Regions from separate parts of the Tissierella pigra genome, predicted to be linked through region 2. Evidence: riboswitches for the same ligand, from Rfam matches in the RefSeq annotation. Region 2 holds a riboswitch; the other holds the start of a gene.
The links. Region 2 has a riboswitch for tetrahydrofolate ahead of KQI41_RS11380 (folate family ECF transporter S component). Riboswitches for the same ligand answer to the same signal wherever they lie in the genome.

Region 1: it holds a riboswitch for tetrahydrofolate, as region 2 does, so the genes downstream of both, KQI41_RS10365 (folate family ECF transporter S component) here and KQI41_RS11380 (folate family ECF transporter S component) in region 2, are expected to answer to the same signal.

What each region holds. Positions count from the first base shown of each region.
Region 1 is NZ_JAHLPJ010000001.1:2,117,194-2,120,626, forward strand. Features, by position in the region: gene aroC (chorismate synthase) at 1-745, opposite strand, end outside; gene KQI41_RS10365 (folate family ECF transporter S component) at 803-1,339, opposite strand; THF riboswitch at 1,409-1,502, opposite strand; gene KQI41_RS10370 (hypothetical protein) at 1,533-2,135, opposite strand; gene KQI41_RS10375 (TIGR01906 family membrane protein) at 2,119-2,778, opposite strand; gene KQI41_RS10380 (hypothetical protein) at 2,870-3,043, opposite strand; gene KQI41_RS10385 (xanthine dehydrogenase family protein molybdopterin-binding subunit) at 3,227-3,433, shown strand, end outside.
Region 2 is NZ_JAHLPJ010000001.1:2,328,870-2,332,302, forward strand. Features, by position in the region: gene metG (methionine--tRNA ligase) at 1-829, opposite strand, end outside; T-box leader at 888-1,144, opposite strand; THF riboswitch at 1,276-1,368, shown strand; gene KQI41_RS11380 (folate family ECF transporter S component) at 1,418-1,939, shown strand; gene tnpC (IS66 family transposase) at 2,254-3,433, opposite strand, start outside.

The DNA of each region.
Region 1 (3,433 bases), 210 kb from region 2:
CTCCAAGTCCAAATTCAACTGCCTTAATCCCTTGTATGCTAATTATGGCAGCAGCTAGTTTTCCATCTAATTTCATATCCCAACTAGAATGACTTCCTAATCCTACTGGTGGATTTTTAACTATAACTTCTATAATTCCTCCTAAAGTATCTCCCTCCTCCATGGCTTCTTGAATTTTACCTATCATCTTTTCTTCTATTTTTTCATCAATTACTTGTATATTTGACTTATCAGCTTCTGCAAGTCTTTCTATTTCAACTCCTGTATAGTATGTTGTTTTTGACTCTATTCCTCCAATATTTATAACATGGCTGTATATCTCTATATCAAACTCTTTTAAAAAAAGTTTACAAATGCTTCCTAAGGCTACACGCATGGCTGTTTCTCTCGCAGATGCTCTTTCTAAAATATTTCTGCCACCTTTTTGATTATATTTTAAAGCACCTACTAAATCCCCATGACCTGGTCTTGGTTTAATGACCTCCACTAATTCTATATTTCTGCCCTTATTTTCAATGGATATGGTTATGGGATTTCCAGTTGTAAATCCATTTCCTACTCCAGACAATATATTTACTTCATCAATTTCTATTTTCATTCTCGAAGATCTGCCAAATCCTTTCTGTCTTCTCCTTAACTCTTTATTTATAAAATCTATATCTATATATAAATTAGCAGGAATACCCTCTATTATTCCTGTTAAAGATTCTCCATGAGATTCTCCTGCTGTTAAAAATCTTATCATTTTTACCTCCTTATGGAAAAGACTTCCACCATAAGGTAGAAGTCTTTTTCTTGTCTATTATCTTGATGCTATATTTTTAAGATATCGTCCTAAATACGTGATTATAATAACTTGAATTGGTATATTAATAGCCGCCGATAAAATTCTACTAGGTAAAATTACAATAACACCTTTATTGTATAACTGAGATAACCAATAGGTGTTTAATCCAATAGAAATTACTAAATAGCAAGTAATTACCATGATAGCAACCTTAACTGTAGAAAATACATTTGTCTTTATATCCTTCTTTTTAAAATACATTACATAAAGACCAGATATAACACCCCATAATGATGAACTCAATGTAAATCCTAAATGTGGTGGACCTTGAGGATTAATCATAATACCCAATAAGTCAGCAGCAATACCAGATACTCCTCCAATTATTGGTCCAAACAACATTCCGCTTAACATTATTGGAGTCTCACCAAATCCTATTCTCAATGTAGGAAGTATCATGATGGATCCAAATCTTGTTAAAGCAATGGAAAGTGCTACTAAAAATGCTGCTTGAGTTAGAGTTCTTGTCTTAACCTTTTTGCTTATATTCATTTTATATCCTCCTTTCTTTTGTTAGTGACAGGCAACTGCCACACTAAAGTTAAGGAGTCTCTTTAATGTTTCAGCGGACGCGGTTAAAGAATCGCAGATTTTGTCTTTCGTTTAAGGGCAACTTCCCATCCCTTAACACTTGACGCTCTTTACCTACTCTGTCTAACTAACTAACTTATTATAACTTATAATACTAATTAAGTAAATCCTTATTATTACTTTTTTTAATATATTCTGTTATGTTATATGAACCAATAAATGTTGCCATAATAAATGAGATTATTCCCATGATTTTATAATACATAGGATAGGCTGATAAATATCCAGTTATATAAAATATAACTGCTAAAAAATACAATTTAACTATCTTATCTTTACTGAGAAAGTTGAAGTTCTTTTTTGCTTCTTCTTTCTTCTCATAATATCTATTTATAATATAATCTTCTATATCTTCGTCAGGTGAAATTCCTTTTTCTTCTTCAAGCTTTACTCTATATTCATTTTGAATCTCCTTTATCTTCTTATTTTTTGATTCTAAAAATAATTTTCTCAGATAGATTGTCATAAATATTCCAAATATTAAACTTATAAAAACCGATACGAAGAAATTCTTTATCAATTTATTTATTAATATAACTAGTCCAATCCATATAATAATACCTAAAGCTATTTTATCCATAGCATCTGCTCTTATGGTCTTTCCATTTTTCATTTGTTTTGTATAGAAATTGTCCAAAACTTTTTGTCTTTCATTTTTTTTACTTATTTCCCTTAAATGTTTAAATATCCTTTTCATCCTTTCCTCTTCCTTTCCTAGTTATGACATAACCTATAATCTGTATTATTGCCACAAAAGATAAAAAGGATAACCCAATATTTATAGCCATAGAGCTAAAAAACTCCTCTGGTAACATTTGAATAAGTAAGTCTGTATTAGGATCCAGTAACCAAAGATCATTGGTAAAGAATATATAATGAAAATAAGTAAAATATTTATTGAAATCAAAAAGTATCATAATACCTAATAAACCTAAAGCAATCCAGTTTATAAATAAACCTTTATAAATAAAATTTCCTAATATTTTTCTTTCTTTATTTATTATAAAATACATAATTATAGTAAAGGATATTATGAGGAATATATATTTTAATGTAAATCCATTCTTAAAAAGAATTTTTACATCCTTCATATGCAGAATTTCTCGTTCATTAAAATCAAGTTCTAAAACTTCCTCTTCTGATTTTCCATTTAAATAATCCAATAAATTCTCTGTAATATTATGTAATTCTTGAATACTTTTTCCCGTTGTCTCCGTAATATTATATTTATTATAAGAATTAATATAATATTTTGTATTAAAAGCATTTATTTCAACTGCCGTTAAAAGACAAAATAAAGATAAAGTACATACTAAAATAATTAAAGCTATTTTTTTCAAATCTATTCCCCCCTAAATAAACTTTACTATATATTACCACATATTCTCTGAAAAATATAAGGATTGAGAAAATTTTCTCAATCCTTATATTCTACCCCATTGCCTTTTCTAATTTATCTAAATATTTAATTGGAAAAACCCTTAAAAGTTCTTTATACTGTTCCACTGATAATCCCTGAACAGTTGTATATATTTCAATTTTGGTATCTAAGTCTGCTGCTATAAATCTGTCCCTTATTTCTTGAAAAGTTTCATTTGTTTCCATTTCAATGCCTCCTTTTTATCCTCTATGTTTATTATGTTTAATACTTAATCTTTTATACTAATAACTATTTAATTGTTGCCTACTTTCTAGCTTAATTTAAACTCTAATTTGAATATTTAAACTAATATATGGAAACAATATTTCAATATCATATAAGTTCTATGAGATTCTTGGAGGTGTTTTATGGAAAATATTTCTCAAATTGGTGTTACAACCATTAGAAAAGAAGCTTGGGATAAAGTAACAGGTAATGCTAAATATAATTCTGATGATATACGACCTAATACATTACAAGCAAAAATTCTTACAAGTACTATTGCACATGGATTAATTAAATCTATTAATATAGAAAAAGCATTGAATTCTAAAGGTGTTCAAGCTGTAATAACT
Region 2 (3,433 bases):
AAAACCTTTTCCAGTCTTTAGGATTCTCCAGCCCCCATTTTTTGCTTAAAGTAAAATATCCTAATACTGCATCTACCCATACATAAACTTTTTTGTCCTCATATCCTTTTATTGGTATATCTATACCCCATGATAACTCTCTTGATATGGCTCTGTCTTGCAATCCTTCATTTAAATATCTTTCCGTATTATTTACTGCATTTATTCTCCAATCTTTTCTATTTTTATTTAGAGCATCTCTTATTTCCTTTTCAAAGTTTGATAGTCTAAAAAATAATTGTTTTACATTTTTAACCACTGGTTCACTGCCACAAAGTTTACATTTCCTTTCTTTAAGTTCCAGAGGTTCTAAAATAGTAGAACAAGCATCACATTGATCTCCCCTTGCAAGGTTTTTACATACTGGACATACACCTTCAATAAATCTATCAGCTAAAAACTGATTACACTCCTTACAAAATAGCTGTTCTACTTCTTTTTCATATATTAAATCATTGTCATATAATATTTTGATGATGTTTTGAACCTCTTTCTTATGATATTCATCATCAGTCCTAGAATATATATCATAAGAAAATCCTAATTTCTCAAAACAATATTTGAATTCATTATGATATTTATCTGTGATTTCTCTAGGGGATATATTTTCTCTTTTAGCCCTTATGGATATAGGTGTACCATGACAATCACTTCCCGATACATATAATACCTCCTCACCCTTTGCTCTAAAATATCTTGCTATAACATCTCCTGGCAGCAATGCTGCTATATGTCCTATATGCAGTGAGCCATTAGCATATGGCCATGCTCCTCCGATAAAAATATTCATAAATTTCCCTCCTATTATTTAAAAATAAATAAAAAAACTCTCAAACCTAAGAATCAATCCTAGGAACGAGAGTTTAATTTCGTGTTACCATCCTAATTTACCTATATCTCACGATATAGACCTCATCAAGTACGTCACAAATAATGTGATTATACTTTATCACTATAACGGGTGAACCCGTTGCAGCCTAAATCCTATGATTTCGGTGCACTACTCCAAGGCCATTTTCACTTTAATATTCTTTGCTCCTTCTCACCTAGTAGGAACTCTCTGTAAAAGTATTCTTAAAGCTACTTTCCTTTTCTTTGCATTTCAATTATTATGTGTATTATATTCTATATTATAACTAAAGTAAATAGAATCTATTTATTTTCTAGATTAGTTTCTTTTATATGTATGGAAAATAACTCCAACATATGCTATAATGGAATACGAAAATAATATATGACAGAGTAGATAACAAGCGTTAAGTGTTTGAGAATGGAACGTTGTCTCAAGACGAAAAGCCATGCTTGCGGTTTGTTATTGCGTTCACTGCCATAGGACTTCTTTCTTATGTGCAGGTCATAAAAGAAAGGAGTTTTTTTAATGGTTAAAAAAAGTATATTCACAACAAAGAAAATCGCTTACGCAGCTATTTTTATAGCAATATCTGTAGCGATTAACACCATGAGAATTGGAAGTATCAGCTTCGGAGGATTTCCAATAATATTTTCAGGATATGCTATGGGACCTTTAATGGGTTTTATAGTTGGGGGATTAGCAGATGTAGTAGGATTTTTAATTAGACCATCTGCAACAGCAGGATTTAATCCGCTGTTTACTTTGACATCTGCTTTAACTGGTGCTATCCCAGTAATTATAACAAAATTGCTAGGAGATAAATATCCAAACTACAAATTATGGAAAATTTTTATTGGTATTCTTATTGGACAAACTATAACCTCTGTAGTTATGGTACCTATATTTATCTCATTACTTACTGGTAAAAACACTGTATGGTACTATATTTACAGAGCAGCTGCAAAGCAAATAGTTTCAATCCCTATATATGCCATACTTTTAAAAGCAATAAATGATACAGTAACAAAGCATTTTGATTTTATATAATAATTGAAAATTTGAGATTTCGATTATTATATGTCAGCATATTTAAAAGAGCCCACCTCAACAGTGATGAAACAAATCACTTTTGGGTGGCTCTTTTTTTAGAGAGATTTTTTAATTAACTGCTACTTAACTTTAGCTGATAAAAAAGGTAAAAATGGATTAAGTAAATTACCTATATTTACTATGGCTACTAAGCAATTATAAATGGTAGTAGATCAATCTATTTAATTTCTATCCGTATCCGTCAAATATAGCACACCTATAAATAAAGTCCTATCTATGAGATAATTAGATCATCATAAATAGGACTTGTTCTATTTCTTGGTATTAAATAGTCTCCTACATTCCTCAGGCAATGTTTCTGACCAAGGAAGAAGGTGATCTAGGGCCTCCGGAGCAGTAAGTTTTGTATTCGGAAGCTGCTCAAATAAATATTTCAGATAGTAGAATGGATTCAGATTGTTCATTTTAGCTGTTTCTACTATACTATATATCATTGCACTAGCCTTTGCACCATGGGGTGATTTGCAGAAGAGATAGTTTTTTCGGCCTATCACAAATGGCTTTATAGCTCGTTCTGCGCCGTTATTACTTAGTTCACATTGTCCATCTTTTAGTATATTATTGAATAGTTCCCAGTTTGATAAACTATAGTTGATTGCTTGTCCAAGCTTGCTTTTCTTTACAATCTTAGGCTGAACTTCTTGAAGCCATGACAAATAGGCCTCTAATACAGGCTTTAATTCAATATTTCTAATCTTTTGCCGTTCATCAAGGGATAAATCCTTCCACTTTGATTCTAGGTGAAACATTTGTCTGAAATATTTTAATGCTTTATGGGCATTAGTGGATTCAATTTCCGCTTCCTTTGGAAGTATCTTAAGGGCATCCGTATAGTAGCGTCTTGCGTGAGCTAGGCAGCCTACTCTAGTTATGTCCTCCACAGAATTATATCCTGCATAATCATCCGATTGCAAAAAACCATGAAATCCCTCAAGAAATTTCCTTGCATGTTTACCGCTTCTGGAGGGCTGATATTCATACAATGAGATCTTTCTCCCAAAGTTACCACTTTTGTAAAGCCACATGTATGACTTGCTGTCAGTAGGTTTGCCATCTTTGGTTAGAACTCTAAGGGGACTCTCATCAGCCTGTATAAAGGTTTCTTTTAGTAACTCTTTTCTCAATCTTTCAAAGAGTGATTCAAGCCAAAGTTCAGAAGCCTTTATTATCCAGTTGGACATATTCTGTTTTGAGATTTCTATTCCAAAGTCTCTAAATATCTTCTCCTGTCTATCTAAAGGAAGTGCTGCAAAGTATTTTTGGTACATTAAATATGCGATTAAACTTGGCGAAGCAAAACTACCTGATATTACAGGAGCTGGCATAGGCGCTGTAATGATAGGAGTCTTATCAGCTGTTTTCTCACATTGTCTACAGGAATATACTTTTCTAACGTGCTCAACGATACATACCTGAGCAGGTATAACTTTA